3 regions of the Oleiphilus sp. HI0125 genome follow, and region 2 is predicted to be linked to each of the others. Evidence: riboswitches for the same ligand, from Rfam matches in the RefSeq annotation. Region 2 holds a riboswitch; each other region holds the start of a gene.

Region 1 (12,432 bases), on a different contig from region 2:
GATTGAAGTTCTTAAAGGCAAAGGCGTTGAGTTTAAAGAAGTTTCGCTTCCTAACAGCCAGCTTGGTGTACCAGCGTATTACGTCATTGCTCCAGCAGAAGCCTCCGCTAACCTAAGCCGTTTTGATGGCGTCCGTTATGGCTACCGCTGTGAAGAGCCGAATGACTTAATGGATATGTACTTACGCAGTCGTTCTGAAGGTTTTGGCGATGAGGTAAAACGCCGTATTATGGTTGGCACATATGCGCTTTCAGCCGGTTACTACGACGCTTACTACAACAAAGCAATGCAAGTTCGCCGCCTGATCAAGAACGACTTTGAAAATGCATTCAAAGACGTCGATTTTATTCTCGGCCCAACTACGCCATCACCTGCTTTTGGTTTTGGCGAGAAAGGCGACGACCCCGTACAAATGTACCTAGAAGACGTTTATACCATCACGGCAAACCTTGCAGGCATTCCGGCAATGTCTCTACCGGCCGGCACAGTAGACGGCCTTCCTTGTGGTATTCAATTGCTCGGAGACTACTTCGACGAAGCACGCATGCTCAACGTTGGTTATGCCTTCCAGCAAGAAACGGAATGGCACAAACAACGTCCTGAAAATTCACTAACCGAGCTAAGCGCTTAAGCCGAGGAGACAACTATGGAATGGGAAACCGTCATCGGGCTTGAAGTACACGTTCAGCTCGCTACTAAATCAAAGATTTTTTCAGGCTCATCAACTGCCTTTGGTGCAGAGCCAAACACACAGGCAAGCGCAGTTGATTTAGCACTACCTGGTACATTACCTGTGCCAAACGAGCAGGCTTTCCGCTATGCAACCATGTTCGGTTTAGCGATCGATGCCGACATCTGCAAGCGCAGTGTATTTGAGCGTAAAAACTACTTCTACCCTGACCTTCCGAAAGGCTATCAAACGACTCAGCTTGATGCGCCAATCGTTGGTGCAGGTGTTGTTGAAATCACACTGAAAGATGGCAGCAAGAAGAACATCCGCATTCACCATGCACACCTTGAAGAAGATGCGGGTAAATCACTACACGAAGACTACGATGGCATGTCAGGCATCGATTTGAACCGTGCTGGAACGCCATTGATCGAAATCGTGAGTGAACCGGACATGCGCAATGCGGAAGAAGCGGTAGAATTTGCTAAAACACTGCACAGCATTGTGACTTCACTTGGAATTTGTGATGGTGAAATGTCGCAAGGTTCAATGCGTTTTGACGTTAACATCTCTGTGCGTCTAAAAGGCCAAGAGGAATTTGGCACGCGAACTGAAACCAAAAACCTCAACTCTTTCCGCTTTATGGAACAAGCGATTGCTCTCGAAGTTGAACGTCAAATCGATGTGCTTGAGGAAGGTGGAGAAATCGTTCAAGAAACACGCTTGTACGATGGCGACAAACATGTTGCACGTTCTATGCGAAGCAAAGAGGAAGCAAACGACTACCGTTACTTCCCGTGCCCCGACCTCCTGCCAGTGGTGTTGACGGATGAGTACATCGAAGAAGTTCGTGCTCAAATGCCAGAATTGCCCGCTGCGCGCAAAGAGCGTTTTGTATCTGAGTTCTCACTAAGTGATTACGACGCTGGCATTCTCTCGGCAGATGCTGGTTTAGCATCTCTATTCGAGACTTCAGCAAACCTCTCAGGCGATGCAAAACTTTCTGCTAACTGGGTAATGGGTGAATTCAGTGCTCGCTTAAACGCAGATGATGTTAGCGCAGCCAATGCACCTATTTCTGGTGAAGCATTAGGTCAATTAGTGCTACGCGTGAAGGACAACACCGTTTCTTCTTCGGGCGCTAAGAAAGTATTTGAGAAACTATGGAGCCAAAAATGTTCAGACGTGGATCAAATCATCGATGCAGAAGGCTTGAAGCAGGTGTCTGATACGGGTGCTCTTGAAGCAATGGTTGATGAAGTGCTTGCAGGTATGGCTGATCAAATCGCGCAGTACAAAGCAGCCGACGAAAAGAAACGTAAGAAATTGATGGGAAGCTTTATGGGCCCATTAATGAAAGCGTCTAAAGGTCAAGGTAACCCGAAACTGTTTAACGAAATTCTCGCGAAGAAGTTAAACGACTAGTCTAGCTCTCAAATTTTGTAGGCCTAGATTGGGGTCAGAGTGCTTTCACTCTGACCCCAGCCATTAAAGCTCAAACTCAAACTCAAAAATATTACCTCTCACGTAATTTATTTCCCTCCACTTTTGAGCGACACTCATTACATTGGCTCTTTTATTCAAGGACTTTGTAATGACACAAACAGAACTCGCGCTTCTCGGATTTATCAGCTGGTTTATATTTCTAGTTATTGCAATTGAGATATACCGAACAATAGTCGTTGTAAAAACAGGTAAAGCAGTGAACAGCTTCTCATTGAGTGGTGCCGACATATCCCCCTTGATGGAAAGACTCAGTCGAGCCCATGCGAATTGCTATGAGTCATTTCCCTTCCTAGGTGGAACTCTTCTCTTTTCTATCTCTACAGCAAGCCAAGAAATCACCAACAGCCTCGCGCTATATTTGTTAGCCGCGCGCATTGCACAGTCGCTTCTTCATGCAGCTTCATCAAGTAACATCATCGTGCAGTGTCGTTTTCTATGCTTTTGCGCGCAAATAGGTATCGTGTGTTATTGGTTAAGCCAATACTTCCTGTAAACAAAAAAGGCCGCTTTTCAGCGACCTCTGCATACGTACTATCGTCTCCACCAATCCCAGTCATATCGGAACTGCCAAACATCATTATCGACTTTCGTAAATCCAATGGGATCGAACGGATCAAAGGTTTCTCGATCACCACCAAATGTAAAGATACTCGGCTGGAACCTTCCATTCGCAAAATACACAGGAAATGCCGCTAGATCATACTTAATATCTTCTGGTAACTGCGTATTCCAAGGTTGTCCAGCCGGACCTGAGAGCTGTTTCCACGTTCGGCCATTTTTGCTCACCCAAACATCGATAGGATTAGCCGCTGCAAATGGGTCCTGCGGATTAGTACTCAAACCAAAGCCACCAAAGCATACAAAACTACCAAAGAGTACCTCGCACTGATGTCCCGGCCGTGGAGCCCAACCTGCGTCAGCAGTTAAAAACTCCCAGTGCTTACCATTCTTACTACGCCAGACATCGTTGTAATATGGCGGACAACGATCGCCCGAATCACATGTAAAGCCATCCTCTCCACCAAGCATATACATGTACTTGCCTTTGCTGACAACAATGCCTCCAGCACGTGGAGTCCAAGGCGCGGAATCCGTCATCAATTCCCAATTTCGGCCGTCTCTTGAACGGTATACATCGTTGTAGTAGATACGCTAAGGATCCGCTTGAACAATAATCGACAAATCATCATTAAACGATCCACCCATTACATAGATGTAGCCACGGTGCGATACCGGGCTTAAGCCTGCACGCTTAGACCAAGCAGCATCATTTGTCATGAGCTGCCAATTTGCGCCGTCTTTACTACGCCAAACGTCGTTGAAAAAGTTTGAAGCCAGTTTAAAAGGGAAACATGGAAACGCAGGAGGCCCGCTGGCACCATCACCAGGGAACCCACCGTCACTTGGGAATCCACCATCGCTAGGAATATCAAACAGTGGCTGACCTCCATCACTTGGTGGACAATCATTCGGCACTGCCGTCGAATCTTGGCCCCCGATCACATACATGTAACGCCCTTTCGTTACAGCTTGAAAGTCAGCGCGCGCGGCCCAAGGCGCCTCTCCATCTAGCGAAGCAGGCAACCATGTCTGGCCTGCATCGCCACTCTTCCAGACATCATTACGAAATTCGCTATCGCCAAACGCTAAAGGAAACTGTTTGGGTATCCGACCACCAATAACATAAAAATTTCCACGCAAGCTGACAGCGGCCAACCCCGCCCATGGCTCCCAACCTGTGTTGATGCCGTCGTTAACTTCATGCCACTCAAATTTATTAAAGAAACGCGCTTCATCTGCTTTTGCGCTAGAAACCATCACTGACAAAATCAGGAGTAAAACTCCCAAAGAATAATACTTAATACTGCTGAACTGACTCTCCATCACGATATTCTCCGTATTTGCTTTTTATTGTTCGAAAATCACGATGAATCGCTCGGATTAGATCATTAAATAACCAGTCCTGACAATCTTTGTAGCATTGACACGGTGATTCAAACCACTCAATTTAAGATATTGGACTTAACCGCGCCGCAACTAAACCAGTAAAAATATACAGAGACGGTTGATGAAAGTAATAAGAAAAGAAGACCTGAATAACTACATCGGTATAGAAATGTCACCGACAGACTGGTTCACCGTAACACAAGAACAAATCAATCAATTCGCTGACTGCACTCTCGACCACCAATTCATTCACGTTGATGAGGAGAAAGCGAAAAACACACCTTTCGGATCGACCATCGCTCATGGTTTGTTATCGCTATCGATGCTGCCGCACTTCGCGCAACGCTTTGCATACATGATCGAGGGTACTTTCATGGGTGTGAACTATGGATTCGACAAAGTACGCTTTATACATCCCGTAAAAGTAGGTAGTCGTATTCGTGCGCAAGCAAAGCTAACACATGCAGAAGAAAAAGCACCGGGACGTTATATGTTTAAAATGGATGTCACGATTGAAATTGAAGGCAAAAAGAAACCTGCCTTAAAAGCGGTTTGGATAGCGATGCAGATGGTCGCCTAAGCCGTATAATCCCACTTAAATTTAAAACGTATCGAGCGTTTGTTCGCTTCGCTAAAAAGTATATCGCAAAGAGAGTTAAAAGATGGATCAAGAGAATATGCAAGCAATCTATGAAATGGATAGCGAAGGTCGCTATGACTTCACCATAAGCTATGTGGTTGAGGAACGTGAGATCTGGATTCTCGTGAACAATGATAAGCAATTTCTAAAGATATTTTCTGAAGATGAAAATTTTGAGTACTTGCCGATTTGGCCGACCGAAGAATTAGCTCTGGCCTACGCAAAAAATGAATCAGAGCTTGAAGCCTTGAGTATATCTCTTCCAGATTTCTTTAATAAATGGGTCGTCGGTCTAGAAAAAGATGGACTAGAGATTGGAGTATTTCCTGGCACAGACTCGACTATATGGGTCACAGAGCCAAATATTCTCAAAAAAGATCTACAAGAAGAATTAGCAAATCTTTAGTAGCAGATAAACTTGTTGCGAAATTCAACTAAGTTTATCTGCTATTAATCGCTTAAGCAGCCTTCTAATGATTCGCTACCACGATAATGAAGCGCCGGTTTGATATTCAGTGACACGCGTTTCAAAGAAGTTCTTCTCTTTACGCAAGGCAGCTTGCTCATCCAACCAAGGTAAGGCGTTTTGAGCACCAGGAAATGGCTGCTCAAGTTTTAACTGTTTCGCTCTTCGATTCGCAATAAACCTGAATTGCTCAACGTGGTCCTCTGCTGTATAGCCCAAAATCGGATCTCGAAGTAAATAACCCGCATAGGCTTTTTCCGCCGCTTCAGACTCTTCCCACATTAGTTTCACAGCTTTTGGATCAAGAGAAATGTTCTCTTCCACCATAATCTGTTTAACCACCTTAATACCAAACGCCGCGTGCATTACTTCGTCTCGCATAATGTACTGCAACTGCTCTGCCGTGCCTTTCATTAAGCCACGTCGTTGAAGTGCAAAAATCGGGCTAAATCCGTTATAGAACCAACACCCTTCGAATACGCCAGCAAAGAAGGTATATGAGAGCATAAACTGTTCGAGATCATCACGATTTTTAAGATCCATCTCTGTCGTCAACACTGCATTTAAGCGGCGATTTGCGAGTCGAATCTTGCTGTAGATTTCAGGAACAACACGGTAGCGGTTGTATATCTCACTCTGATCCAAACCAATGGTTTCGATACAGTGCTGATACGTCCATGTATGCATCGCCTCTTCAAACACCTGACGTGCTTGATAAATTTGTAGTTCTGGCGCGCTCATTTTCTCCATGACCGCAAGGCCAATATTCCGCATCGCTAAGATATCTGAGGTTGTCAGATACGCGAGTACGTTCTCAAAAACATGGCGCTCTTCGACCGTAAGTTTATGGTGATAGTCATGAACATCTTGCGACATATTTACGTCTAAAGGCGTCCAGTGATTTTTGTTAGCGTTCAAGAAATATTGCCAAGCCCAAGGATACTTGAATGGCGCGAGTTGGTTCACATCAGCTTCGCCATTTACAACGCGCTTATCTTCCATACGCACGGGAGGAAGCGCTTCGAGTACGAACTCCTCTTCTTTCGCATGATCTGCGATGTTCGTGACGATACTTGGTTGTGCCTGTGAAGGGATTGCCGCTGCAAGCGGGTCATCCCAATTTGGCGTTGCTGTACTTGTTTTTTTGTTCGTGAATGACATAGTCGGTCCTCAAATATAATTCGGTTTCAATGCGCTCAAACTTATTGGCAAGCTTCGCAGTCGGGTTCGAGAATTGAACACATCTTTGGCGCTTCTTGCCCTTTCGCCAACTCAAAATCATTTCCCGCTTTCTGAGTAGTCTGCGGATTGTGATTTGATAAGCTTCCCTGAACTTCGTTTTGGCTAGCACTTCCAACTACCGTCGAAGTTTGCTCAGCAACCCCTTGATCAACTGGCGTGCTGTTTTTCTCAGTGTGCGTTGCACCCAGCGAACGTAAGTAATAGGTCGTTTTTAAACCGCGGCTCCACGCCGTTTTGTAGAGGTTGTCCAGCTTTTTACCTGAGGGTTCCGACATATAAAGATTCACGCTCTGTGCTTGATCAATCCATTTCTGACGACGTGCTGCCGCTTCCACTAACCAATGCGGTTCTATCTCGAAAGCAGTTGAATACAGTGCCTTGATGTTCTCTGGAATACGATCAATTTTCTTAACACTGCCATCGAAATATTTAAGATCATTGACCATCGCTGCATCCCAAAGATTTTCACGTTTGAGCGCCTCAACAAGCCATGGATTCACAACCGTAAATTCACCGGACAGGTTGGATTTAACAAATAGATTTTGATAGGTCGGTTCAATCGATTGCGACACACCAATAATGTTGGAGATCGTAGCGGTTGGCGCGATAGCCATCACATTTGAGTTGCGTATTCCCTCCTTTTTAATCTTCTGACGCAGGCCATCCCAATCTAAGGTTTGACTGTAATCACAAACGGTATAACGCTCGCCGCGCTCTTGGCTGAGTTTATAAAGCGAGTCGATAGGAAGAATGCCCTGATCCCATAGTGAGCCTTCAAAACTTTCATAGGCTCCACGTTCCTTTGCTAATGCACTCGAAGTTTCTAGTGCATAGTACGAAATAAGCTCCATAGATTGATCAGCAAAATAAACAGCTTCAGCACTCGAGTAAGGAATACCCAGTTTATATAAAGCATCCTGAAAACCCATTAAACCGAGGCCGATAGGACGATGTCGTAAATTAGATGCTTCGGCCTGTGGACATGCGTAGTAATTAATGTCGACCACATTATCAAGCATTCGGATAGCAGTTCGGATCGTCTTTTGGAGACGTTCTCTATCCAACTCGCCGTCCTGAATGTGATTCACAAGGTTGATAGAACCAAGATTGCACACGGCGATTTCATCTTCACTGGTATTGAGCGTAATCTCCGTGCAGAGATTGGAAGAATGCACTACGCCAACGTGTTGCTGCGGCGAACGAATGTTGCAAGGATCTTTGAAAGTAATCCATGGATGCCCAGTTTCGAATAGCATCGAGAGCATTTTACGCCATAGATCTAATGCGGGAATACGCTTAGAGAGTTTAATCTCCCCGATTTCAGCTTTACGCTCATATTCTTCATAACGCTTTTCAAATGCCTGACCAGTTAAGTCGTGCAGGTCTGGAACATCATTAGGAGAAAACAAGGTCCAATCTTGCTCCTCAAACACGCGCTTCATAAAAAGATCTGGAATCCAATTAGCGGTGTTCATATCGTGTGTGCGACGTCTCTCATCCCCTGTATTTTTTCTAAGATCGAGAAAGTCTTCGATATCTAAATGCCAGCTTTCCAAGTATGCACAAACGGCTCCTTTGCGTTTACCGCCTTGGTTCACTGCAACAGCCGTGTCATTTACAACTTTAAGGAACGGCACGACCCCCTGAGACTGGCCATTAGTTCCCTTGATGTGCGCGCCTAGCGAGCGAACATTAGTCCAATCATTACCCAATCCACCTGCCCATTTTGAGAGCAAGGCATTGTCACGCAAAGCGTCATATATACCGCTCAAGTCATCTGGAACAGTGGTCAGATAGCACGATGATAGTTGAGGTCTTAACGTTCCGGAATTGAACAAGGTGGGGGTTGAGCTCATATAATCAAACGATGACAAGAGGTCATAAAATTCAATTGCACGCGCTGTAGGGTCATCCTCATTTAGCGCGAGCCCCATTGCGACTCGCATAAAAAAGGTTTGCGGCAATTCAATACGCGTTTCTTCATGATGAATAAAGTAACGATCGTATAAAGTCTGTAACCCTAAATAGGTAAACTGGTTGTCACGCTCTGGTTTGAGCGCATCGGCAAGCATCTCTATATTGAAGGAATCTAACTTAGAATCGATAAGCTCTTCTTGAATGCCAAAACGGATGCCCGCTTCGAATATTTCAGCATACGCATTACTCGCATCTTCTATCGCAGCAGGCAAGTAAACATTCAATGCCTTACCCACCTCGCTCATTAACGAATCCAACAACAACCTTGCACTAACAAACGAATAATTCGGCTCTGACTCGATCAAAGGTCGCGCAGCCATAATAAGCGCTGTACCAATATCTTCCTCTTTAATGCCGTGATACAGGTTGCGATAGCTCAAATCTAATAAATGATCTGCATCAACGCCTTCAAGGCCTCTGCACACCTGAGAAATCAAAGCGCGAATACGACCAATGTTTAATGGCGCCTCAGAGCCATCATTGCGTTGCATTTTGAAGCGAGGATGTGCCTCTTCGCTAGGCTGTTGATCTTTACGCTGCTGAGCGTGCTCCTCACGGTACAAAACATAAGCCCGTGCAACTTTCTGCATCCCTTGACGCATCAAGCCTAGCTCAACTTGATCTTGTATATCCTCGATATTGATCGAGCCGCCAGATGGATATTGCTTTTCAAAGCGACCATGAATACCACTTACAATCTGATCGGCAAGCTGCTTAACGTGGCTTGCATCCGCATGATCATGATCCTCTGCGGCCAATATTGCTTTGGTGATTGCGACTGCTATTTTGTCACTATTATATGAATCGAGAGTCCCATCGCGCTTGATCACTTTAAGCTGGAAATTAGAAGTGTTTGAGACTGGTTTGATATTAGGATCAGAGAGTGCATTTGGAGTTGTCATAATTAATTCTCATCGCGTTTCGGTCAACTAGACCAATAACCCTTCGCCATAAAAATCTATATGAACAGCACACACAGTGAGACAACCAATAAAGCTGCCATTGCCAATAATGCTGTCTTTCGATCACCCTATAGTCGCGAAGGTATGAAAGCCCATTTATCTTGTGATAAATGGGTTGCTTTGGCAGGTCTTCGGACTTATGGGCGTGTGTTAAATCTAACGATTATCCTACAGCGACGACTTCCCAGAATTTTACGTTCCAGTGCCTAATGCGTGTAGCTATCTTGCTTCGCATTATGTCGCTTTCGTTCCCAATTACCGCTGCGCGTCAGTTCTGGATTTTCACCAGATTCTCTCTTAGCACAACTAATTCAGAGACATTCTTACGTGTCTATTTAGTAGATGTGAACCAATGCAAAACACAATATATAGGCATTTTTAATAACAAACAACAATATATTGTTTAAAACAATGCCGGCTACGAATCTTAGGTATAAAAAAGCCGCAAATCTCATGAGAGCATTTGCGGCTCGATTTAGTCTCTACCTATTATCCGCCAATAAATTCTGGCCCTATACCCAACGACCAAATAATTACCGTTGCGACACGCGTTGAGACAAGATAAACGAGCGCGACTGCGAGAATCGCCCCTTCGAAGAAAAACGCTCTATCTTCTGAAATACGCATCACGATCGGAAGACCCTTGTGTAGAAGAACCCCTGCGCATGCGGCAGCAAATACAAATACTAAGGCGTTGACCCAAAAGACAGGATATAACAGCGAAAAACCACCTAAAAACAGAGGCGTGCATGCGTATGCCATGAGTGCAATTCCGTTTGCAGCTTGCTCGTCATGCTCAGCTCCGTAGGTCTGAGCCATCCAGTCGATCATGTAGCCAATAAAAAATACTCCCAGCAGCATCGTTAGATATGTTAACCCGCACAAGAGGAATGCGCTGTCTGCGGTCAACTTCGTGACGGCCCCATCACCGATTGTCCAACCAACTACAGTGGTAGAATAATAAGCACACAGAGGCCCGATGGCGGCCAATATGCAGGTGTACGCGACAAAGATCCTTGTCGGCATGGAATGCTCTTTTTTGATTTCTTGCCACTCTCTAGTAGGGTGAGTGGCCAATCCAAACATATGTGAAAGCAACATAGTTAGCTCCTCCGCTGGGCTCCGTTCTTACAGTACATAAAGATAGTCGCAATCAGATTCACTTGTTTAGATCACTTTTACTTAAAGAAATGCTGTTTAGACGCTAAAGGAATACAAGCACTTAGTTAACTATGCTAATTCCCTCTTGCATAAGCGATTTCATGCATCACTTGCCGCAAGACCTCTACGCCACTTAGAATCTAGGCAATTTCAACGAACCGGCTGTTTTTAGCTATAGTGTTTTGCATTCAACAAAAGGAAAACGACACTCACATGAGTCAGGAACAACCAAACAATCCTCTTCATGGCATCACGCTGGCTACGATTGTAGAAAAACTTTATGAGCATTATGGTTGGGATGGATTAGCGAGCCGCGTCAGTATCAATTGCTTCAAGAAAGATCCATCGATTAAATCATCGCTAAAATTCTTGCGTCGCACGCCATGGGCTCGTACTAAAGTAGAACAGCTTTATTTGTCTACTTTTAACACCCCATCCCCTTCGCCTTGGGAAAATTGGAAAAAACATGACTAAACAAAGCCTCGAACAACTTAGCGCGATGGAACCTGAAGATCGCTACGATTACACCATCGAACAAATATTAGAGCATAAACAGCTTTGGGTATTAATTAATGCTCAGCAAGACTTTATTACGATCAACTATGAAGAAGACGCGTTTAGCTACCTTCCAATGTGGCCGAGTAAAGAAGCTGCCGTTGCTATTTCTGAGTTTGATCAAGAGGTAACGGCCATCGCGATTCCTGTTGATACGTTTATTGATGACCTTGCTGAAGAGCTAGATCAAGCAAAGATAGAAATTGGTGTGTTCCCAGGTGCTGATACAAGCGTATGGGTATGTGACGCCACCGATTTTAAACATGAAATTAAAGACGCACTTAAGAGCTTATAAGCATGCAAATATCATCCGAAATCCCCTTGCTAGAAAATATATTTAGCCAATGGAAAGAACTCATTGCTGATGACTACTTAGACTATCGAAATCACTGCTATCGCTTGATTCACTGCTGCTTCGCACTGCACGATTGTACGGAAGAAGATAAATTAAATAAGCAGTCCAGCCACTTTATGATCAAGAAAATTAATTCTTGCTGATTTATTCTTCCCCGGCTCAGGCGGTGAGTCGTAATCCAATATATGGACAGCACAAGCAATGAATTCAAAGCCCAAAAAATTAGTTTCATTAAGTACGGCCATTACCAAATTAAGAGCCATAGTGGCGACTCTTAATACCCCTTTTTTGTCCCTGCCTAGACATACTCCAAAAGATACCTCCTTTAATGTATTTATTCAGATGAATTAAACTACCAATAGTCACGAACTCCACAAGTAATAATCTTTTCCAAATAGTTTTATCACCGCATTTTCGCTGTCACAAAACTGTCTATGTTATCGACTATAGTTCGGCACGACGCTTCATTTGTGTCTTATGCTGTATAGGGAAACCTCCCAACACGGATGCGTCGTCTTTACTAGCAACCGATTGAGGCTGCAATCAATACGATAAAAAGGGGTAATATCCAGAATGAAAGCAATAAAGAAACTTACCACTGGTGCAGTATCTGCAGCCATCTTGCTTGGAGCGTCGCAATTCGCAAGTGCGGAAACGCTTCGGCTCTTAACTTGGGGCGGATATGCTCCAGATGAAGTTATCGCACAATTTAAAGCCGAAACTGGCATTGACGTTGAGGTAACTAAGTCAAACAACGAAGATATGATTTCTAAACTGCGTGCGACAGGTGGATCTGGTTTCGACCTTGCGCAACCAAGCCAAGATCGTATTTCAGGTGCGCAAGCGGAGTTTGATATCTACAAGCCGATTGACTTGAGCAAAATCGACAATAGCTTGTTTATCGATTCCATGCTCGAAGCGACAAAAAATACCACGATGTTCGACGGAGAT
Region 2 (12,432 bases):
ACAAGAATTTTCCACATGGTTTTAGTCGCAGTGGGAATTTTTCTCGTAATGAGTCAGATCTACTAACACGAGGAGGCTGCTGCGCAAACAGTCTTATTGCCGGAGAAATAGAGCCAAAGGGAAAGGCTCAAAAACAGCTGATTGCAGTGTGCCGCGGTGAACGCGACGCCGAGACTGAATTTGAAAAAGTCTGGATGAAGTACTCTGATTTTATTGGTCGCAAACGCTGTGTGTTCAGCTTTGCATCAAGTGGAAATTTAGCATCATCTGAAGGCAGAGTTTATGCTAAAGACTTATTGAGTTAAGTCAGCCTGCGATACAGATCAAAGTATGGTGCTTTGGGTCAACGTCTTGCGTTCGTAATTGGTGTTTTTGTATAGTTCGCCGCTCAAAATTCATTTGCTTGAGCGGTTATGCTGCAAAACTACATCAATTATCGGAAGCCAAAAAGCGTTTGGAATAACCCGAACGCCGGTTTTCTGTCGGCGTTTGTCGCAGCGGTAATTGTTCATCTGTTGCTAGCCATCGTTTTCTATTCTTACACGCTCGGGCCTAAGGCGTATATCGTCGATAATTCAACCTACCGCGTTGCTTTGTCTCAGCGCATTTTAGAACCCACTCCTGAGTCTATTATTGAACCCTTGTCGGCCAGTCAAGAATCGCCAAAACAGGAAGATCTTACCCCTAAATCGAAACCCGATCCTGTGGTGAAGCCTGTCGAGAAACCGATTGTCGAACCCGAACCTCAAAAGTCAACGGAAGCCATTTTAGAAAGCGAGCCTTCTAAATCATCACCGGTTGAGACTATTCAAGCAGTTGCTCCATCCAAGAAGAAAATTGCGAAGCAATCCGAAGCGAGCATCAGTGATCATTCGGATAAGGGTGAACCTGCTAATAAAGTTGCCGAAAGCAAAGCAAAAGAGCAGCCTCAACAAGATCAAAAAGAGCAGAAGGCTCCGGTCAAGAAAATTGAAGAGCCTAAAGAGCAATTTAGATCGCCAGCTTATGTGCTAGGTAGCCCTTCAAATCCCAGACCAGTTTATCCTAGCTTAGCGCGCAGGCGTGGTTGGGAAGGGGATGTATTACTAGGAGTGCATGTTGATGTTACGGGCTCGGTGACTTACGTAGAGATTCTAGAATCGAGTAATGTATCGGCTTTAGATTTTGCCGCTTATTCAACTATTTACGAAAGCTGGAGCTTCTCTCCTGCTGATGCGGCTGAAGCTTCGTTGAGAGGCTATGTTACTGTACCCATCTCATTTAGGCTCGACTAAACGTTTTGCTCTTCATTGCAGTTCTGATCTTCGTACACTCGACCATGTTACTTCATTAGTCCCGTCACTCCTTGCCCCAGTTTTAATAAATCAATTGACTTGAAAATGTGAACTGCGTAAAGTCGCAGCCCTGCTTGAGGTGCTCAATCACTAAATCTAGTGAGCGAGTGAAACGGGAAGTTGGTTGAAGTCCAACGCTGCCCCCGCAACGGTAAGCAAGTTAAGTCGGCATCCTCGCCACTGTGCAGTAAAGCATGGGAAGGCCGTTCGACTAAGTCGAATGACAACTTGTAAGCCCGGAGACCGGCCTGAAGTGATTTTTTAGATATTGCGGAGGGCGATATTTGGGACTGATGTCTAACGAACTAGATTGTCGCTCGTTAACCATTACTGTTCTTTGCTTCTCTCTCTGCGCGATTGCTGGTGAAGTGCGTGGGTCTACGTTTAGTTTTACTTTCTCTACTTCTTGTTTCGACGTTTGCTGTTGCTGAGGAAACCGTCGAGCATGAAACCGTTGTGGTGACAGCTTCTAAGCTTGATGCCGATCATATCAATACCGAGCATACTTCAAGTCATACAACAGTAATTCGTTCTAGTGAGTTTGGTCATGAGTTCTCTAATGTCGCGGATGTGTTATCTGATCAGAGTGGCGTTCAAATTCGTCAAGTAGGTGGGATAGGTTCTTATTCGACTGTGAGTATCCGTGGGTCTAGTGCAGCACAAGTTAATGTGTTTCTCGACGGCATGTTATTGAATGATGCGCACGGAGGAATTGTTGATCTTGGCAATATTCAATTGAGCTCAATCGAGAGAATAGAAATATATCGTGGTAATACCCCAGCGCAGTTGGGCGTGTCATCAATTGGTGGTGCAATAAATCTCGTAAGCAAAAAAGGTGCTGCGAAGCCTTATCATACTGTGAGGGCGGGCTATGGATCGTTCAAAAGCCATCTCGGCGCGTTGACCTCTGCTTTTCATTCTGGAGATACAAATTACCTTGTTAATGCAGAGTATGTTTCTAGCGACAACGACTATGAGTTTTTAAATGATCGGCAGACTCCTAACAATCCTTTCGATGATGAGGTACAGCGTCGTCAAAACGCACAATACGAGCAAGGAGCGATTCATTTATCTGCGGTCACAGATATCTCTAAGTCTTTAGATGCCAATAACGTAGTTCGCTACTCGAAGTCTTCTAAGGGCGTGCCGACTGCGCGAAACGCCAAAGATAATTCGGCGACATATGATGTTGAAACCCTATCTATTCAAAGTAAGTTGAATCATGAACTTTCTACTAGGTTAAAAGCGTCTTATCAGATTTATGGTTCGCTGTTGAAAGGCGAGTATGACGACACTGAAAACAAAGTTGGTCTGTCTGCAAATCTAGAGAAATCTGAGTCATCTAATATAGGCGTTAAAACTGACTGGGCTTTATCTTCGGGTAATCATTTGTTCAATATTGCCGCACTGCTACGTTTTGAAAAATATGAAAACGAAGACCTTATTCAGAACACGTCTACGGATGCATCGCGCATGCAAACATCATTGATTGCTCAAGATGAATGGTTAAATTATGCGGGTACCTTACAACTAACCGGTAAGATTGGTCTTCGTTATTTGCAAGACGATCAAGATATTCCAAAATCAGTTAGTAATACTGAATCTTATTACGCTGCTTACAGCGGCCTGCGCTACACGTTTTTTCCATCCCTCGCACTCACCGCAAGCCTCTCTCACGAAGTCCGTCCGCCCAAACTTAGCGAATTGTTTGGCGACACCGGTTCGTTGTTAGGCAATGACGAGCTGGTCGAAGAGTATGCAACCAACGCGGAACTTGGATTGCAGTTTTTGCAGGGGAATTCCAACCTTAACTCCTCCTTGTTTTACAGATCACTAAAAGATGCGATTGTCGTTATTTTCGATTCGCGCGGAATAGGTCGCGCTGAAAACGCTGCAAGTGCGCAGATATATGGTCTTGAAGTAGACGGGAGCATTCTATTGACTGAATTTTGGAAAGCTGGGTTAAGGGCGACTTTGCAAAGTAGTGAAGACACGTCTGATATCCCAGCTTTTAAGGGGAACTCTCTCGCTGGCGTGTATGAATCTGCCGCGACTATTTCAAATGAATTTTCGGTGTTCGACTACAAGCTAAATTTGGAGTATCAACGCCAAGATGGTGGTTATTATGATCGAAGTGCGTCTGCAGAGATGCCAACAAATGAACAGATTAACGTTAGTATCGAGCGCCGTTTGGGTCAGCACAACGCAAGGCTTTCCTTAGAAAATATTACAGATGAAAGAATCGAAGATTTTAATCGTTACCCGGGTCCGGGACGACGAGCTTTCCTAACCTATAGCTATACCTTCAATTAAAGGAACTGAAAAAATGAATGCTAGACAATTAATAAAAGCAACCGCATTAGTATCTATTTCGGCATTTCTTGGCGCATGTTCAAGTAGTGATTCAACTGACAACTCTGTCGACTGTTTTGACTGCGCGGTAATTTCCACGGTATCAGCAGACTTTACATCAAGCGCTGTTCAGTTTACTGATACAATCCCAGCTTACGAAATTTCTTCGGATTATGCTGCTCAAGATTTATCTGATGTACGCTTTCTAACATTTGGCGATCATTTCTATCGCATGGGGCGTTTCGGGATTAACAACTTAGCGAAATTCTCATTTGATGATGCCGAGAACCCAATTTGGGAATACTCTGTGGCTAAGGATGATAGCGATAATCCAAACCCATATACGGTGGTGTTTGTATCTGAAACACAGGCTTATGTTTTACCTTTTGGTACTGATGAGATTATTGAGATTAATCCAAGCGTTACTGATAGTAATCAACAAAGTGATTTTATCGTAGATCGCTTAGACTATTCGAAATATAGCTTTGGAAATGGAATCGGAGCATCGGATGGTTTTGTGAAAGATGGATTGCTGTACGTTCTATTAAATGGCCAAGATTCATCTTTTGTTCCGCAGACCTCTCGAATTCTTGTGATTGATCCGTCGACAAATCTTGAAGTCGACGTGAATGGTTCAGGTGAAGCGTACGACTTAACCGTCAAGAATGCCCAAGATATGGATGTAGTGGGTGGTTATATATATGTCGCTGGGGTAGGTCGTTATGCTTCATTAGATCGATCTCGCCCTGCTGAACTTACAGGTGGTATTGAGAAAGTTGATATCCGTGGCATGACTTACTTGAGTACCTTATTAGTTGACGATAATGATGCAAGCGTAAATGCACAAATTGCGGGAGTTGAAGTGTCATCATCTGATAACAAAGCATATTTAATTCGTTATAACGCTTTCCAGGATAACGACCTTATTCAGTTTAACCCAACATCTGGAGCTGTAAGTGCTTCGCCGAACGATGGATTTTCAGGTTTAGACATTAAAACAATCGAGATTGATTCAAGTAACCAACTTTGGGTTGCACTTGGCGATACAGTTGATCCTCGTATAGAAGTGATTAGCATAGCGGATGATTCATCGGTGGCGACCATCAACACTATTCGTAATCCTGTTAGAATTGAATTCGCCGATACAACTAACTAAAACACGAATTTTATGTCCACATTAATGATACAAGGCACGACCTCGGATGCAGGTAAAAGCACTCTCGTCGCCGCCTTGTGTCGTTGCCTGTATCACCGAGGAATTTCGGTGGTACCGTTCAAACCTCAGAACATGGCGCTGAACAGCGCTGTGACCGCCGATGGTGGAGAGATAGGTCGTGCGCAAGCCCTACAAGCGCAGGCCTGTCATCTTGAACCTCATACCGATATGAATCCGATCTTGCTGAAGCCCAATACAGATATTGGTGCACAAGTCATTGTGCACGGTAAGGCTAAAGGTGATATGGATGCAGTCAGCTATCACCGTTACAAAACCCGGGCGATGGACGCGGTCCTCGAATCTCATCAGCGGCTCGAAGAACAATATCAGTGTGTCATTGTGGAAGGTGCAGGCTCCCCGGCCGAGATAAATCTTCGCGATCGAGATATCGCTAACATGGGCTTTGCTGAAGCGGCTGATTGCCCTGTCATTATTGTCGCGGACATCGATAAAGGAGGTGTGTTCGCGCACTTAGTGGGGACTTTAGATCTTCTTAGCGAAAGTGAGCAAAATCGCGTTGTGGGTTTTGTGATTAATCGATTTCGGGGCGATATAAAACTCTTAGAGAATGGACTCGAATGGTTAGAACAGCGCACTGGCAAACCTGTATTGGGTGTTTTGCCCTATCTTCATGGTTTGAATATTGATGCAGAAGATGCGTTGCCAGATGACAACTTGAAGCAAGACGGTGAGTTTCGTGTTGTAGTGCCAGTGCTTCCGCGCATTAGTAATCACACAGATTTCGAGGCTTTGCGTTTACATCCAGAAATAAACTTTACTTATGTTCCTTCGAATGGAGACATTCCTCCTGCAGATTTAATTATCCTTCCTGGTTCTAAGTCGGTTCGCGCTGATCTAGCCTTTTTGCGTGAGCAAGGATGGGAAGATGCAATAAATAAACATCTTCGATACAGTGGGAAAGTACTCGGCATCTGCGGCGGTTATCAAATGCTGGGCCAAAGCATTGACGATCCTGATGGTATTGAAGGCGATCCAGGTTTATCTCAGGGCTTTGGGTTCTTGGAACATCATACAATGCTTACAAAAGAAAAAGCGCTTGTTCGGGTAAGAGGGCAGTTTGCCTCAGATGGTGTTGCCGTCCAAGGTTATGAGATACATGCTGGTCGTACGCATGGTGAATCATTAGATAGGCCGTTTATTCACTATGAGAATGGTAATTCAGACGGCGCTGTGAGCCTTGATTCAAATATTGCGGGGACATACTGGCATGGTCTTTTAGATACACCTGATGCGCTTACTTCTGTGCTTAATTGGGCGGGCTTTAAAGTTAAAGAACAACTTGACTATCAAGCTGTTCGTGAGGCTTCAATTGAGCGTTTGGCTGTTGCATTTGATGAAAGCATCGATATGGAGAATGTGCTCAGTTTCTTGGAGTTAGATGAATGAAGCATCTAGTCCTTGGGGGTGTTAAGTCTGGAAAAAGTCGATATGCAGAGACTCTTGCTGCAGATGTAGCTAGCAAAACTAAATTTAACGTTGCATTAGTCGCAACCGCACAAGCTCTTGACGAAGAAATGGCTCAGCGTATTAGCAAGCATCAAATCCAGAGACCGGATAATTGGGTGGTGATCGAAGAGCCTGTCGATCTTGCTAAAGCTTTAAGAGATTTAGATGCAGACCCTAGCGTAGGTGTTATCGTGATTGATTGCCTAACACTATGGTTGACCAATTTGCTTGTAAAACCTGAGGTTGTTGATCATAAAGATTCGTTTATTTCTGTGTTTAAGGGGCAACTAGAGACGACAGATACACCTTGTATTTTGGTGTCTAATGAAACCAATATGGGACTCATTGGTATGGATAAACTTACCCGTGATTTTTGTGATGAAGCTGGACGCTTGCATCAATCCCTAGCGACTATCTGTGATCATGTGAGTTTAGTCGTCGCCGGTTTACCCCTTTCAGTGAAGTGAGCTGGTTATGTCTCTTTTATCACCAGATCTGCTTTCGCCAACCTTGAGCGCATTCGCTGAGCTTTCGTTTTTCCCGATTTTTACTAATCCGGTTTACGCTTCAATGTGTGTCTTGTTGGCTTTTGTATTCGATTCGATACTTGGTGAGCCAAAAAAATATCATCCGATCGTTGGCCTTGGAAATCTTATCGCGGTCGTTGAACGAGCTTTTTATCCTGAGAATAACAATAGACCTCGATTGCTAATTAGGGGTGTGAGTGCGGCATTTATTGTGCATAGCTCAGTGTTTATTTGTATTTTGCTAGTGGTGTTGGCGCTGTCAGCGATCATAGAGAGTGATAACGTACATGTATGGTTTGGTATGCTGTCAGTCATTATCTTGTATATATGTATTGCTCCTCGCTCTTTGATTCAGCACATTTCTTCAGTCGAAACCACTCTCGCGAGTGGAAATGTTGAAAATGCTAGAGTTGCTCTTTCAAGGGTGGTCAGTCGCGATACGTGTTCGCTTGAAGAACCAGAGATTGCCAAAGCGGCGATTGAAACACTTACCGAGAACGAAAATGATGGAGTGATTGCGCCTTTGTTTTGGTTCCTTATTGGAGGCCCGATTGGTGCCGTATTTTTTAAAGTATCTAATACCTTAGATTCAATGTGGGGCTATCGTAACACTCGGTATAATTATTTTGGACGTTTCTCCGCGCGCGTTGACGACGTCCTTGGTTATATTCCTGCACGCCTTTGCGCTTTGATTTTTTCGATTTCAATTCGACGTTTTGTACAAGCATTAAGAAATGGGCGAAATTGGTATAGCCCAAACGCTGGTCCAGTGATGGCCGCTGGTGCACTAGCATTGGGTGTCTCCTTAGGAGGTCGGGCTGTCTACGATGGTTCAGTTAAAATACGTCCAGTTTTGGGAGCCGGCCCCGAGCCAACACCTCTCGATTTAACGCGATCAATCACAATGATTCTCTGGATACACAGGTGCCTAATGTTAGGCTTTTCTGTGCTGTTTCTAGTGTCACTAGTATTGCGCTGGTGAGCGGTATGTCTTCGCAAATTAAAAATGCAACGATGTTGCGGGTAGAACATTTAAGTTGGACAGCACCAAGCAGAGGATTAGCATCGCCAGTAAAAATTCTTGATGATGTCTCATTTAAAATCGAGAAGGGCAAGTTTGTTGGCCTTATTGGCCCAAACGGCGCAGGGAAGTCCTCTTTGATGAGATGTGTCTATCGCGTAACGAAACCCTCTGAGGGCGAAGTGTTTGTGGATGAACAGAATGTTTGGGAATTGAGTGCGAAACAATCTGCCCTAAAAACCGCTGTTATTCTTCAAGAACAAAATGACTATATGGGCTTAAGTGTTCATGATGTTATCGCACAAGGGTTGACGCCCCATAAGGGTTTGTTTGAATGGAATACTCGAGGAGATGATGCCTTGATCGCGCAGCTCCTCAAAGAGATGGAGCTTAGTGAACTTGCAGAGAAGCCCTTTTCAGTTCTGTCGGGCGGTGAAAAGCAAAGGGCTTATTTAGCACGAGCCTTGCTCCAAAAGCCGCAGCTACTCATCATGGATGAACCGACCAATCATTTAGATATTCATTTTCAATTAGAGGTGCTTCGTAAAGTTAAGGCGCTTCCGGTAACGGTCTTTGCTTCATTTCATGATTTGAATTTAGCGGCTGCGTTTTGTGATGAAATTATTGTCTTAAATCACGGAAAATTATGCGCCCAAGGTTCTCCAGAGGATGTGCTGAAAGAAGATCTTATTAGTGAAGTATATCGGACATGCTGCGTGGTTGATCGCCATCCTTTATACGATCATCCACGTGTTAGTTTCGCCTTTCAATACGGAGTTCACCGTTAATGATAGGCATAACGCGAACGACAGTTTTTATAAGCCTTTGCGTGGCTGTGGCCATGTTCAGTCTGTTTGTTTCTGTCGTCTTCGGTGCGGCGAGCATTACTTTTAATGACGTGCTTTCGAGTACTTTCAGCCTTCTGACAGGCCAAGAATCTGAAATCAGTGCGATACGTGAACGTATTATATGGGAGTTACGTGCCCCAAGAGCGGTATTGGCGTTTCTTGCGGGAGCAGGTTTGTCCCTTGCTGGTGCGGTACTTCAGACCGTCACAAGAAATCCCCTGTCAGACCCATATTTGTTTGGTATTTCCTCCGGTGCATCCTTTGGGGCTGTGCTGGTGATTGCGGCGTTGTCAGGCACTAGCGTATCGGCAATTTCTGGATTTTCAGAATATAGTATTGCGGTTGGTGCGTTTGCTGGCAGCCTTTTTTCGGTAGTAATCGTCATCGCACTGGCAGGGCGAAGCGGAAACGTTGAACGCATGTTGCTTGCGGGTGTCGCGACATCCTTCATGTTTAGTGCGGCGACAAGTTTAGTTTTGTATTTGTCTGATCCCTTGGCAGCTGCATCACTTATCTTTTGGACCTTAGGAAGCTTCGCTCGCGCGGAGTGGGCTTCAATAGGACCAGTGATTGTCGTTTTACTGATTAGCTTGCTTTGCTTCTTCGCCTTTTCTCGCCCTCTAAAAACCATGTTGGCTGGAGATGAAAATGCGAAGGCGCTTGGTGTTAATGTCGTACGCTTACGTCTTGGGATGCTGGTGATGAGTTCGCTAATGACCGCAGTGTTGGTCGCAAATTGCGGTGGCATCGGTTTTGTTGGCTTGATGATTCCTCATATTGTTCGAAGATTAGTCATTGGATTACGTGTTAACTTGTTTGTTGCTGTGGCCATGGTGGGTGGTATTTTCATGATTTGGGTGGATGTGCTTGCTCGGGTCTTGCACGAGGGAACGGAGCTGCCAATTGGCGTAATTACAGCAGCGCTGGGGAGTGCTTTTTTCTTACTAGTGCTAGTGCGAAGAGATGCACGTTCATGACTGATATTTCGAAACCTAGGCCAAAACATGGTGGAGACCTTTCGTGCTTGAGATATGAGCGGGATTTGCAAGGTAGCATTTTAGATTTATCGAGTGCGGTCAATCCTTTTGCCTATGACAAACTAGATAACGAGCCAGAACAATGGAAATCTCTCCCGAATATCTCGCCCTCTTTGAAAGAGAGGGTTGCGCAATACTATGACAATGAGAACTTCCTCCTGACACCAGGTTCTCAGTGGGCTATTGAGTATCTGCCTAAGCTATTCAAGCAACAGCTCGATAAGTCTTTGTCTGTTGCGGTGCCGAGTGAAGGTTATGCTGAACATCGCTATCATTGGCAAAAAGTGGATGCACGACTGTATGAGTATGACGCCTTGGCTTCTAATGAACTAATCGAAGCGGTTGATATTTGTGTTGTGATCAATCCAAATAATCCAAGTGGAGACTTCCTTACCGCAAAAGAAATTATTACGTTAGCCGAGCGAATGACCGCCGCTGGAAAATGGTTGATCATTGATGAGGCTTTTGTCGATTTTCATCATGAGTTTTCCGTGTCGAGTTACGTTGGTCAGCCCGGGCTAGAGAACTTAATTGTTCTACGCTCGTTCGGTAAATTTTCAGGTCTTCCTGGCGCGCGTATCGGAGCGGTGGGTGTTTCTACTCAGTTACGCCATGTCGTAAAGAGTGACATCCCATTGTGGGGCATTAGCGGGCCATCTTTATCGCTGTTTGAACGTGTTGTAGCAGATCAGGCATGGTTGCGTTCTGCTTGTGAAGAAGTGACAGTTTGGTCTCGCAAATTAGATGTTGTGTTACGGCGATACTTTAGTGATGTAAACAGCGCAGTAAAGCTATTTTCAATAATCAGAACACCTGACGCACTCACTATATTCGAACGCCTACTGAGTGATGGCGTGTATGTCCGTTTGTTAGATAACGGTTTAGGCCTTCGTGTTTCTGTTCCGAAAAACGAAGCAGAATTAAATTACCTAGAAACTGCGCTCGCGCGCCTTTAATAGAGAAGATATTAGTGCTTAAGTTTAGTGGTTCTGTGTTTTTGCTCTTGTTCGTATCCATCGTTGCGAATGCTAAACAGGTAGAACGTATTATTGCGTTGTCGCCGCATTCGGTTGAGATACTTTTTTTGTTAGGCGTAGGTGACAAGATTGTCGGAACGGTCGATTTTGCGGACTATCCAGAAGAGGCTAAATCGATTCCGAGGATCGGCGGGCATACCGCTATCCAGATAGACCGGGTACTTGAACTTGAGCCAGATATAGTGATTGCCTGGGAGAGTGGTAATCCAACACGAGACATCGAACGAATCAAAGAGTTAGGTATCGTCGTGTATGAAAGTACAACAAAAGAACTCGAGGATATTCCGCAAGAGATATTGAGAATAGGCGATAAGGTTGGACGTTCAGCTGAAGCTCAGGTGCAGGCGCAAAACTATCGGGAGCGTCTAGATTCTTTACGTGACAATTATCAGTCTAGAAAACCTGTCAGTTTCTTCTATCAATTGTGGTCTAAGCCATTACGTACAATGGCCGCAGGGAGTTGGATTAATCAAATGTTCGCGGGTTGCGGTGCTGTAAATGTGTTCGACGACCCTTCAATGGATTACCCGCAAGTAAGTTTAGAATCCGTGATTGATTTGCGTCCAGAGGTCATCGTTGTGCCAACGCATCACGGTACAGAAATGGACTTGAATATGTGGAATGACTGGCCCGAGATTCCTGCGGTTAAAAACGATCATATCGTATTTTTTAATGGTGACTTATTGCACCGGTTTTCATATCGAACACTCTATGGCATGCAGCAAATTTGCGAAGTGTTTGATGATATTAGACAAATCAAAAAGTAGCGTATTGATAAGCGTAGCTTTAAACAAAGTAAGAGAAGGTTTATGACAGACGAGAATGCTAAAAACGAATCCCACAAGAAAGCGATGCAAAAGCAAAAAGAAAAAGTAGACGCGCATATTGCAGCGGCTGATGAAGAACGCGGTATTTCTTTGCTACTTACCGGTAACGGCAAGGGCAAAAGCAGTTCTGGGTTTGGAATGGTATTACGTGCCTTGGGGTATGGGCATAAAGTTGGCGTTGTTCAATTTATTAAAGGTGCTCAGCTTTCAGGAGAAGAGATCTTTCTGAAAGAGAAGATGCCAGAAGTTGATTTTTACCAGATGGGTACTGGGTTTACTTGGAATACGCAAGATCGAACGGCTGATATTGAAGCTGCTCAAACGACCTGGGTTGAAGCCGAACGTATGTTGAAAGACGAAAGTATTGATCTCGTTTTACTTGATGAATTGACCTATATGATTGCCTATAAGTATCTCGATGAGCAGATGATCTTGGATGCAATCGCGAACCGACCACCCGAGCAGAGTGTGATTGTTACGGGTCGTGGCGGTGGTAGCGCTTTAAGAGATTTGTGCGATACCGTTTCTGAGGTGAAGGAAGTGAAGCACGCGTATAAAGCAGGTGTGAAAGCACGTAAGGGTGTTGATTACTAGAATGAGCTTTGCCGATAGCGTTCAGCGAAAAATAGATACCAAGACCAAGCCTATTGGTGCGCTTGGAGATATTGAGGCGTTAGCGAAACAAGTGTGTTTAATTCAGCAATCGCTGGAACCTCAACTCACCAAACCGACCATGCTGGTTTTCGCAGGCGATCATGGTATCGCC
Region 3 (4,786 bases), on a different contig from region 2:
TGGCTTCAACACCGTGCTCAGCAAATGCAGCGCGAAGTGGTACGACCCACTCTTCATTTTCATGGATGATATAAATATCTTGCACGTTATCCTCGTTTACCGTTTTGTCTGGTTGCGCAGTGTACTACTTTTGATCATGTTTTTATTTCTTGTTTTAACGAATAAGCTAAACGGAAATGCCGGCAACAAAATCCACAAAGCAATAGTTTAAGAGCACTAAAAAACGTAGTTCTCAAACTGTCGAAAAGTTTTACACGAATGGTGGTTTATTGATTTTGGTAAAAGTAATAAGCATCTGTTCAATATATCCGATGCGTTATCTAGATCAATTCTTGCTGTAAATCTTGTCTCGACGATGTAGTAAATTAGGGAAATAATTGATGTTCTTCAGTTATAAAATCCTTACTTAGAAAGAATAACAAAAACAATATTATATGAGTTGGTGCTGTACGTTGGCTAAAAGAGGAAAGCGGACCTTCAGTCAGGAAAGAAATCTTGGTTTGCGGGCATTCACTTTCATGAGAAAGCGGTCATTCCAATTTGGTAGAAATACCTCCTAAACCGTCATTAGGGATCGGTTTAGTATTTGGCCGAGTTTTCTGGTCTAACTTTGACCTAGTTCAATTACCTAAACAGACATTGCAGACCTGAAAATCGCTTGTTTTTCGATGTGTGCTTAAAGATAGAAGCGCACTAAATGACTGAAGCTCAATGTTAGTAATAACAAAATGATCTTATCACCTGAGTACTTTTGATACTAAGGCATTCATAGTCGACTAAACTGACATAGACCGCTGATTAATATTCGGATTGTGGAGGAATACTATGTCTTGCTCAAACACTTCATCCCACCCTGATCACACTCATGGCCCAAACTGTGGACATACTGCGATTCGTCATGGCGATCATATCGACTATATTCATGACGGGCATCTACACCACCCTCATGAAGATCACTACGATGAACATACCATCGAGGTTAGTGACGCTAATCCAGATGGGTGTAAGCCTTTACACTCCTGCGGAGATCATGTTCATGGTCCAGGTTGTGGCCACGAAGCGGTGCCTCATGGAGATCACATAGATTATTTAGTGGATGGCAGGTTACACCACGTGCACAACGGGCATTGTGATGATCATGGTCCTATAGAACTGGTATAGATAGAGTCACAACGCTTCTTTAATTTGAATTGCTGAGTCATGGCGACTAGTGCTCCACTAGTTGCATAATTAGGCCAGTAAACTTATATTCAGTACCGCATTGGTTCACGCCTACTAAATAGATGCCTTAGGGTATCTACAGGTTGTGCTAAGAGGAAATCTGGTGAGAATCCAGAACTGACGCGCAGCGGTAATAGGGAACGAAAGCGACACGATTGGTATCTCATATAGATTAAGATCAGGCACTGGAAAGAGCTCCGGGAAGCCGTCGCCGTAGAAAACTAAGCTCAGCTTATTTGCCCTTAAGTCCGAAGACCTGCCAACGCAGTTCATCCACAAACTATTGGGTGAACTTTCATGCCTTCGCGATCATGAGGTATAGAAAGACAGGTTTTAGTTGCCTTAAGCAAGCTTAGTGTTACCGCTTATCTTGCCTCCTGTAGTTTCTTCTTTTTTCGCAAAGGACCGTTTACCGAGTTCAATTTGCGTTGTAAAGAAATATGCCGAACCATGAAGAAATCAAATGCCCCCGTTGTGGATCACCCTTTGAATGTAAAATGGGATCAATCACAATTTGCCACTGTAGCGATGTCCACTTATCTAGAGAACAAATGGCGTTTATTTCGGAACATTGGCAAGGCTGCTTGTGCCATGCGTGTTTGCTTGAGATTAAAACATTGTTACCAGAGAACCCTTCCTATAGGGCAAGGGCGTTGAACTGAACTGTCCAATTCCTAAATTGCTATTCGTCGTTCTCTAGGCGCGTATTCAAAAACATCGGAGTAGCAATTTGCTTCGTTAAGGCCTTTGGATTCAAGTTTATCGATAGTGCCGTATACCATTTGGGGCGATCCGCATAAATAAACCTTGGTATTGTCGAGGTCTTCAAAATCATGCTCAATCACCTCATAGATATAACCGGAGCGGCCATTCCATTCACTATTTTCTGTTTCTAAGATCGGCGTAAAGGTGAGGTTCTTATGTTGTTTTGCCCAGCCTTGAAATTGGTTTAGCAGATAGAAGTCGTCGATATGTCTATTCGACCAATAGATATTGATCAGTGCTTTAGGTTGTCTTGTAAGAGCCTCTTCGGTTAAGCATTTAATCTTCGCGATACCTGATCCCGAGGCGATCAATAGATGCCTTTGATTAAGGTTGGTTTGCAAAAAAGCCTGCCCCATCGGTAAGGTCACGGACACTGATGCCCTATCGATAAGACATTTTGTAAGGTGTTTCAATATTCTACCGGCTAACTCACTACCATTCTGAATATACAGTTGTATTCGACGAGCTTGGTTTGGGTCGCAACGATTCGCAATGGTATAAAAAAACGCTTGTGGTTCTCCATCATCATTTAGATCGAGTTCCAGCTGCAGATACTGCCCTGCATGATAATTCAGCGAGGTGCCGACGGGAGAAAGTAATTCGATCTCTAGGGTATCTTTGGTCAAGGGTTCTACGCTCAAGACCTGACATTCATGCGTAACTTTATTCGCAACTTTGTTCATATCAAAGCCATCATTACTATTTCAATAATCGAGTTCTAGCAAGCTTAGAGGACTTTTGTGATGAGTAAAAATGGTATATTTTCACGTACCGATTAATATTTCTCATGTATGATGTTTGCTGAACTTAACGATGATTGAACGTACTCACCTTAGAATTCTGCACGCCGTTGAACAGAACGGATCATTAACGGCGGCTGCTAAAGCGCTTTGCGTGACGCAATCCGCTTTAAGTCACACGATGCGAAAGCTGGAAGATAATCTCGGCGCCGAAATTTGGTTGCGAGAAGGGCGCAGTTTGCGTCTCACTCAGTCAGGTCGTTATCTATTAAATATCGCGAATCGCGTGCTTCCCTTGCTAGATCATGCTGAAGAAAAGCTCAAGCAAATGGCGCAAGGTGAGCGAGGCACATTGCGAATTGGTATGGAATGCCATCCTTGTTATCAATGGTTGTTAAAAATCGTTTCTCCGTTCTTGGATGCGTGGCCAGATGTGGATGTAGATGTAAAACAGAAGTTCCAGTTTGGTGGTGTCGGCGCACTGTTAGATTACGAAATTGACCTATTGGTGACGCCAGATCCGTTCTATAAAAGCGGCCTAAATTTCACCCCTGTATTTGATTATGAGCAGGTCTTGGTTGTGCCTCGGGGGCACGATTTAGTTGGATGCCAATATGCAGAAGCAGAAGATTTAAGAGACCAGGTTTTACTGACCTATCCGGTCGCCACTGATCGACTCGATATTTATAGCCAGTTCCTTAATCCGGCGGGTGTCGTGCCCAGACTTCACAAAACCAGTGAGACGACCGAGATCATGTTACAGATGGTCGCTTGTGGGCGCGGTGTGGCTGCTCTGCCACGTTGGTTAGCAGAGGAGTATTGTAAAAAGCTTCCTTTAAGTGTGGTGCGTTTAGGTAGAGAGGGCATTGCCAAGCAGATATTCGTGGGGACGCGCGAAAGTGATGGCGATATTAAGTATCTCAATGCATTTATTGAAATGGCACGTGGCTACGAATATCCGATATCAACCGGTAAAACCTAGGTTTTTCGCTAGGTTCTATCCTCTCGCCCCAATTAAGTATGATAAAAACTCATAAAATAATGAAATAAAATCAATTTTATTCATGATTTGATCTGGGTATAACTATATACAGTTTTAAATGCGGCATAGCATGTATACGGGAGGTCAGGTCACCATGAGTAAAGGGTTTACATACACAATTAAGACAATTCAGTTTGATGAACACTATCGTCCATCAGACGGTACTCGAATCACAACTAATTTCGCAAACCTGGCGAGAGGTGAAAGCCGTCAAGAGAATCTGCGAAACGCCTTGAGAATGGTGGATAGCCGATTCAACGCTCTCGCTAATTGGGACAACCCAAAAGGTGATCGCTATTCAGTTGACTTGGAGATTGTATCGGTCGACATGGATATCGAAGGAAATGGTGAAAAATTTCCATCGATAGAAATTCTCAAGACTTATGTTGTTGACCGCCTTACGAATAAGAGAATTGAAGGCATTGTAGGGAATAACTTCTCATCTTACGTTCGGGATTATGATTTTAGCGTGCTGCTTTTGGATCATAATAAAGACCAGGATCATTTTAGTATTCCTGATAACTTTGGCGATCTACATGGCAATCTATTCAAAGATTTTATCTGCTCTGATACTTACAAAAAGAACTTTAACAAGCTGCCTGTTATCTGTCTGAGTGTGTCTGATAATAAAATTTATCAACGTACAGAAAACGGTCATCCTGTCTTAGGCATTGAATACTTACCAAACGAATCTTCTTTGACTGAACAATACTTCAAAAAGATGGGCTTTGAAGTGCGTTATTTTATGCCACCAAACAGTGTCGCGCCGCTTGCGTTCTACTTCTTTGGCGATTTGCTTAGCGATTACACCAATCTAGAGTTGATCAGTACCATCAGTACGATGGAGACCTTCCAGAAAATCTATCGGCCTGAAATCTACAACGCTAACGCGGTGGCGGGTAATCACTATCAGCCAAAATTGAAGCATTCAGATCATTCCTTAACGCAAATTGTTTATGACAGACAGGAACGTAGTCAGTTAGCCATCAAGCAAGGGAAGTTTGCTGAGGAGAATTTT

The links. Region 2 has a riboswitch for cobalamin ahead of A3762_RS13090 (TonB-dependent siderophore receptor). Riboswitches for the same ligand answer to the same signal wherever they lie in the genome.
Region 1: it holds a riboswitch for cobalamin, as region 2 does, so the genes downstream of both, A3762_RS09835 (ribonucleoside-diphosphate reductase subunit alpha) here and A3762_RS13090 (TonB-dependent siderophore receptor) in region 2, are expected to answer to the same signal.
Region 3: it holds a riboswitch for cobalamin, as region 2 does, so the genes downstream of both, A3762_RS28800 (cysteine-rich CWC family protein) here and A3762_RS13090 (TonB-dependent siderophore receptor) in region 2, are expected to answer to the same signal.

Annotation. Positions count from the first base shown of each region.
Region 1 covers NZ_LWGF01000681.1:771-13,202, forward strand. Annotated here, with positions in the region: partial or broken gene gatA (Asp-tRNA(Asn)/Glu-tRNA(Gln) amidotransferase subunit GatA) at 1-631, shown strand, start outside; gene gatB (Asp-tRNA(Asn)/Glu-tRNA(Gln) amidotransferase subunit GatB) at 647-2,095, shown strand; gene A3762_RS09805 (MAPEG family protein) at 2,265-2,669, shown strand; gene A3762_RS09810 (hypothetical protein) at 2,708-3,274, opposite strand; gene A3762_RS09815 (hypothetical protein) at 3,329-4,063, opposite strand; gene A3762_RS09820 (MaoC family dehydratase) at 4,245-4,703, shown strand; gene A3762_RS09825 (DUF2750 domain-containing protein) at 4,786-5,169, shown strand; gene A3762_RS09830 (ribonucleotide-diphosphate reductase subunit beta) at 5,245-6,390, opposite strand; gene A3762_RS09835 (ribonucleoside-diphosphate reductase subunit alpha) at 6,432-9,350, opposite strand; cobalamin riboswitch at 9,515-9,736, opposite strand; gene A3762_RS09840 (Yip1 family protein) at 9,900-10,511, opposite strand; gene A3762_RS09845 (VF530 family DNA-binding protein) at 10,785-11,045, shown strand; gene A3762_RS09850 (DUF2750 domain-containing protein) at 11,038-11,421, shown strand; gene A3762_RS09855 (extracellular solute-binding protein) at 12,055-12,432, shown strand, end outside.
Region 2 covers NZ_LWGF01000812.1:888-13,319, forward strand. Annotated here, with positions in the region: gene maoP (DUF413 domain-containing protein) at 1-305, shown strand, start outside; gene A3762_RS13085 (energy transducer TonB) at 414-1,274, shown strand; cobalamin riboswitch at 1,395-1,601, shown strand; gene A3762_RS13090 (TonB-dependent siderophore receptor) at 1,707-3,647, shown strand; gene A3762_RS13095 (hypothetical protein) at 3,661-4,842, shown strand; gene A3762_RS13100 (cobyric acid synthase) at 4,855-6,309, shown strand; gene cobU (bifunctional adenosylcobinamide kinase/adenosylcobinamide-phosphate guanylyltransferase) at 6,306-6,836, shown strand; gene cbiB (adenosylcobinamide-phosphate synthase CbiB) at 6,844-7,878, shown strand; gene A3762_RS13115 (ABC transporter ATP-binding protein) at 7,884-8,705, shown strand; gene A3762_RS13120 (iron ABC transporter permease) at 8,759-9,742, shown strand; gene A3762_RS13125 (aminotransferase class I/II-fold pyridoxal phosphate-dependent enzyme) at 9,808-10,758, shown strand; gene A3762_RS13130 (cobalamin-binding protein) at 10,773-11,606, shown strand; gene cobO (cob(I)yrinic acid a,c-diamide adenosyltransferase) at 11,649-12,260, shown strand; gene cobT (nicotinate-nucleotide--dimethylbenzimidazole phosphoribosyltransferase) at 12,262-12,432, shown strand, end outside.
Region 3 covers NZ_LWGF01000627.1:14-4,799, forward strand. Annotated here, with positions in the region: gene A3762_RS08200 (hypothetical protein) at 826-1,161, shown strand; cobalamin riboswitch at 1,275-1,500, shown strand; gene A3762_RS28800 (cysteine-rich CWC family protein) at 1,662-1,883, shown strand; gene A3762_RS08205 (NAD(P)H-flavin reductase) at 1,896-2,669, opposite strand; gene A3762_RS08210 (LysR family transcriptional regulator) at 2,800-3,708, shown strand; gene A3762_RS08215 (DUF1852 domain-containing protein) at 3,863-4,786, shown strand, end outside.